Linked DNA regions of Heliomicrobium gestii. The protein of the gene in region 2 interacts with the protein of the main gene of each other region in a pairwise test. Links are inferred from orthologs where the notes say so. Each region holds a gene or a part of one and is shown on either strand. Other genes may lie near its edges.

The links.
Region 1: the proteins of grpE (region 2) and GTO89_RS11860 interact in binary tests that used the Escherichia coli proteins (3 or more experiments, as listed by UniProt). The link is inferred for Heliomicrobium gestii from one-to-one orthologs.

What each region holds. Positions count from the first base shown.
Region 1 is NZ_WXEX01000010.1:13,387-16,264, forward strand. It holds GTO89_RS11860 (Nramp family divalent metal transporter), read left to right. Parts: upstream 1-747; coding sequence 748-2,010; downstream 2,011-2,878. Other genes in the region: GTO89_RS11855 (AAA family ATPase), read left to right, coding at 1-581; GTO89_RS11865 (competence/damage-inducible protein A), read left to right, coding at 2,198-2,878. UniProt on the Escherichia coli protein: H(+)-stimulated, divalent metal cation uptake system. Involved in manganese and iron uptake. Can also transport cadmium, cobalt, zinc and to a lesser extent nickel and copper. Involved in response to reactive oxygen.
Region 2 is NZ_WXEX01000014.1:47,684-50,683, reverse strand. It holds grpE (nucleotide exchange factor GrpE), read left to right. Parts: upstream 1-1,146; coding sequence 1,147-1,854; downstream 1,855-3,000. Other genes in the region: dnaK (molecular chaperone DnaK), read left to right, coding at 1,932-3,000; GTO89_RS14660 (TCP-1/cpn60 chaperonin family protein), read left to right, coding at 1-1,150. UniProt on the Escherichia coli protein: Participates actively in the response to hyperosmotic and heat shock by preventing the aggregation of stress-denatured proteins, in association with DnaK and GrpE. It is the nucleotide exchange factor for DnaK and may function as a thermosensor.

The DNA of each region.
Region 1 (2,878 bases), on a different replicon or contig from region 2:
ACCAGCTAAAGGATTCTATTGAGAAGGTGCTCATCGGGGAGGCTGGTGACCGTAAGGCCCTTGAGGAAGAGTTGTGGCGCGTCTCTGTTCACGAGACGGCGCACGCGCTGCTCAGCGAGTGGGAGCGGCCCGGTTCTGTCGCCCGTTTGACCATCTCTCCGCGGGGACGGGCGTTGGGCTATCTGCGCCAGGTCCCTCCGGAAGAAAAGGTGCTTGAGACGTACAGCGATATGATCGGCGGCATCCGTGTGGCCCTGGCCGGTCTGGCGGCGGAACAACTCGTCTTCGGAGAAGGCTCCTCCGGCGCCCGTCAAGACCTGGCCAACGCCTCCCAACTGTCTCTCCGGATTATCCTGTCTGGACTGTCTGACCTGGGACCGGTCGATGGCAACGAAATCCCCGAAACCGTCCGTTTCCGCGAACTGGGCAAGATCATGAAACGTGAACAAGAATTTGTCGCCGAGGCGCTGCGACTGCACCGGGACCTTCTGGAGGGAATCGCCCGACACCTGCGGGAGAAAGAGACCCTTTCCGGCGAGGAGTTTCGGGCGCAGGCGCAGGGGTTTGCCGAGACAGCCTGATCAGCAGGCCCGGCCCATGGCAGGGCCGGGCTTTTTTGCAAGTCACTGTTATGCTCGATCGTTCCGCAAGTTTTCTCGTGATAGGGTTCACTTTTTCTTTGATTTGCTCTACAGTAGAAAGTACCGTCCGCCGTCTATGCAATACCGCACGGAATAGGGGGAGCCCATGAAAAAACAGATCAAGTCTCTGTTGGACACAACACTCCATCGACCGATCCTGGGGATTCGAGAGGCCTTAAAATATATCGGCCCCGGCCTATTGGTCACCGTCGGTTTTATCGACCCAGGTAACTGGGCATCCAATATCGCCGCAGGCTCGGACTACGGCTATCAACTCTTGTGGATGGTCACCCTTTCCACCATCATGTTGATCCTGTTGCAGCACAATGTGGCTCATCTAGGGATCGTCACCGGCGATTGCTTGTCTGAGGCGGCTTCCAAGCACTTGAACCCGCTCCTGTCAAAAGCAGTGCTTTCCACAGCCGTCATCGCCTCTATCGCCACCGCCATGGCGGAAATTTTAGGCGGCGCCATCGCGCTGCAGCTGCTCTTTGCCATCCCCTTAAAGCTGGGCGCCGTGCTTGTGCTGGCCCTCGTTCTGTGGATGCTCTACTCAAACTCCTATGGGCGTTTGGAAAAATGGATTATCGGCTTTGTCTCCGTCATCGGCGTGTCTTTTCTTTACGAACTCAGCATGGTCCATGTGGACTGGGGAACCGTAGCGCAAAGTTGGGTCACACCGGCATTTCCGGAGGGCGCCATGCCGATCATTATGGCTGTCCTGGGCGCTGTGGTGATGCCCCATAATCTCTTCCTCCACTCTGAGGTCATCCAGAGCCGGCAATGGAATAAAGAGGATCCTGAAATCATTGACAAGCAATTAAAATATGAGTTTACTGACACATTGTTATCCATGGTGATCGGATGGGCGATCAACAGCGCCATGATCATTTTGGCGGCTTCAACCTTTTTCTTGCATCAAGTGTCCGTGACTGAAATCGGGCAGGCGCAACAGTTGTTAGAGCCCTTGCTGGGGAAAGGTTCCGCTCTTGTCTTCGGAATGGCCCTTCTCTTCGCCGGCATATCTTCGACCACAACAGCCGGCATGGCTGGAGGGAGTATTGTCGCCGGGATGTTTCGAGAACCCTATGATATCAAGGATCCCCACACCAAAATGGGTGTCGGCGGAATTCTGGGTTTGGCCACGCTGCTGATCTTCCTGATCGCCGATCCCTTTAAGGGGCTCGTCTACTCCCAGATGTTTTTAAGCATACAGTTGCCGATCACCGTGATGTTACAGATTTATCTGACGTCATCGGAGCGCGTGATGGGGAAATATAAAAATTCATTGATCCATAAGGGGCTATTGTGGACGATTGCGAGCATTGTCTCCCTCTTAAACATCATGTTATTGCTCAGTTTCCTTTAGTCGTCACGGAGAGGGTGTCGACTCTTCCCCTTGAAGCCCGGAAAAGCTATAATTGGAAAAGGAATGGGCAACAAATAATAAAAAGGAGCGCAACTGAGGCGAATCTTCCTGAGGAAATCACGATAAGCCTCCTTGGACGTTCCTTTTTCACTCCCTTCCGTTGAAAAAGCTTGATGAGGGTGTTATCATGATAAGCGCCGAAATCGTGTCCACTGGAACGGAACTGCTGCTGGGTCAATCTTTAAACACCAATGCCCAGTACTTGGCCGAGCGTCTGGCCGGGCTGGGCGTTTATTGCTTTTACCAGACGACGGTGGGAGATAACCCCGTGCGGATCCGGAGCGTCATCGAAAAGGCTCTTGAACGGGCCGATCTGGTCATCACCACGGGAGGCCTTGGCCCGACCATGGATGACCTGACCAAAGAAGTGGTCGCCGAGATTTTCGGCTTACCCATGGAGACAGACCCGGAGGTGCTTGGTCGCATCGAGGCCTTTTTTCAACGCCGGGGTCGGCTGATGCCGGAGAACAACACCAAGCAGGCCCTGATTCCTGCCGGCGCCCGGATCATTCCCAACCATCTGGGGACGGCGCCAGGGATCATCGTCGAGGGTGAGGGCAAGACGGTCATCCTGCTGCCCGGCCCGCCTTTTGAGATGAAGCCCATGTTCGAAGAAACGGTGGCGCCCTACCTGGCGGAGCGGACAAAGGTTAGCCCCGGTGTTCTCCATTCCAAGACACTGAAAGTGGTCGGTCCCGGGGAATCGGTGGTCGAGGATCGCCTGCGTGACCTGTTGCAGGCGTCCAACCCGACGATCGCGCTGCTGGCCAAGACGGCTGAGGTTCATGTGCGACTGACGGCGCGGGCG
Region 2 (3,000 bases):
GGGCGTCATGGACCCCATGCTGGAGAAGGTGGCCCTTGTGGCCGGCCGAGAACACCAGGACATCGCCCGCCTGGTTGTGGAAGCGGCTCGCCTTGTCGGTGAAGAGAAGCTCCACGAATCGGGCTTTAAGCTCTCGGAGACGATTCGCGCCCGTGAAGGCGCCGATAACCAGGTTCTCTCCGGCGTGATCATCAATAAGACGCCCATGAATGAGGACATGCCGAAGAAGCTTCAGGACGCCACCGTCCTGATCATCGATGACGCCCTGGAACCGGAAGAACTGGAGGAAGAGGCCCTCGCAACAGAGGCAGGCTTCAACTGGTACCGTCAAAAACAGCAGGAATTCCTGGAGAATGTCCGCAAAATCGTCGCCCTCGGCGTCAAGGCGGTCCTTGTGGACCGGGGCGTGGAAGATATGGCAGAGGAGATCCTCACCGATGCCGGCGTGCTGGTCATCCAGCGTGTTGCCAGCAAGGAGTTGAGAAAGGCAGCCGAACATACAGGCGCCCGGGCGATCAAGCGCACAGGTCTGAAGCGCGATCCCGCCGATTTGACCCGCTACCTGGGCAAGGCAGGCGCCATCGTTGTCGATGAGAAGCTGGAGCATCTCTGTATCCTACAGGGAAGCGGCAAACCGGTGGCAACGATCCTCGTGGGCGCCGCCACAGAAGAAGTTGTCGGCGAGCGGGAGCGCATCGCCAGGGATGCCGCTTCGGCGGTGCAGGCGGCCATCAAAGGCGGTCTCGTTCCCGGCGGCGGCGCTGTCGAACTGGCGGTGGCTCGTCAGATGGAAGAAGTACGCCGTGAGACGCGCGGGATGGCCGCCTATGGCCTCGACTGCGTCGTGGCAGCGCTGAAGAAGCCCTTTTCTCAGATCATCACCAATGCCGGTTTTAATCCCCTGGAGAAGCTGGGCGATGTCATCGCCGCTCAGATGGAGCAGAACAGCGACACCCTTTCGATCAACTGCGACAATGGCGAGTTGGCCGACATGTGGGAACTCGGGGTCATCGATCCGGCCCATGTCAAGATGCACGCCTTGAAAGCCGCCGGTGAGGTCGCAGAGGCGATCCTGCGCATTGACACGATCATTAAAAAACGGGAAGAACGTCCCGATTCAGGCAGCAACCGTGGGGAGGGAGACTGGTGACCATCGAAGAGAAAAAGGATCATAACAAGATAGACGCGGAAGCCTCCGGGGATAACGCCGCTGTGAACCGTTCCGCTTCGGAAGCGGCTGCGGAGGCCGCCGGTCAGCCGGAAAAGGGCGCTGTCGCACAGGATGAAGCGACAGAGGCCGCAGTGGACGGAGACGATATTTCCCTTTCTGAGGAGGAGCGTCAGGCCGCCGCGGCTGAGGAATTCGGCCGATTCATTTCGGAAGTGGCCAAGACTCGGGAAGAACTCGATAAGGCCAAACAGGAGTTGCAGGATTGGGAAAACCGCTATCTCCGCCTCCAGGCCGATTTTGACAACTTCCGCCGGCGGACCCGTCAAGAAAAAGAAGAGTTGGGCACCTACGCCAACGAGGGACTCGTCAAAAAGCTATTGCCCGTTCTGGACAACTTCCAGCGCGCCCTAGCGGCCATGGAAAAGGCCGGTGCCGCTGAAAATCTGCTTTCCGGTGTGGCCATGATCGAGCGCCAGTTCACCGATATCCTGACCAAAGAAGGTCTCCAGGCGATGGAAGCCGTTGGCGCCGACTTCGATCCCCAGTCCCACGAGGCGGTCATGTTCGGTGAAGCCGATGAGCGTTTCGCCGACGGGATGATCATGGAGGAGCTGCAAAAAGGCTATCTCTTCAAATCGAAAGTCCTTCGGCCGGCGATGGTGAAAGTGGCCAAGGGCGGCTAGCCTTCAACATAGATCACCCAGAAGAAGCAATATCACGCCAACCTGTAAATGGCAAAGAAAAATAGGAGGTTTCGCACATGGGTAAGATTATCGGTATCGACCTCGGCACAACCAACTCCTGTGTCGCCGTGCTGGAAGGCGGCGAGTCTGTCGTCATCGCCAACAAGGAAGGCGCCCGGACAACCCCGTCGGTCGTCGGTTTTTCCAAGACAGGGGAGCGACTCGTCGGTCAAGTAGCCAAACGGCAAGCGATCACCAACCCTGATCGGACGATCATTTCGATCAAACGGCACATGGGCACTGATCATAAAGTCAAGATCGATGACAAGAACTACACCCCCCAAGAGATCTCGGCCATGATCCTGCAGAAGCTGAAATCGGACGCCGAAGCCTACCTGGGCGAAACGGTCACCCAGGCCGTCATCACCGTTCCCGCTTACTTCACCGACTCCCAGCGCCAGGCCACCAAAGACGCCGGCGCCATCGCCGGTCTGGAAGTCCTGCGCATCATCAACGAACCGACAGCAGCCGCCCTGGCCTACGGCGTCGACAAAGGCGAAGACCACACCATCCTCGTTTACGACCTGGGCGGCGGCACCTTTGACGTCTCCATCCTTGAACTGGGCGACGGCATCTTTGAGGTGAAAGCGACCTCCGGCAACAACCGCCTCGGCGGCGACGACTTCGACGAAAAGGTCATCAACTGGATGGTTGCCGAATTCAAGAAAGAAACGGGCGTCGACCTCCGCGGCGACAAGATGGCCATGCAGCGCCTCAAGGAAGCCGCCGAAAAAGCCAAGATCGAGCTGTCCGGCGTCATGTCGACGAACATCAACCTGCCCTTCATCACCGCCACTGCCGATGGCCCGCAGCACTTGGACATGACCCTTTCACGGGCCAAGTTTGACGAGATGACGGCTGATCTCGTCGAAATGACTATGGGCCCCACCCGCCAAGCCCTGAGAGACGCGAAAATGGAACCGAAAGACATCGACAAGGTCATCCTCGTCGGCGGATCCAGCCGGATCCCCGCCGTACAGGAAGCCATCCGCAAATACCTGGGCAAAGAACCCTTCAAAGGCATCAACCCCGACGAAGTCGTTGCCATGGGCGCCGCCATTCAGGCCGGTGTGCTCGGCGGCGAGG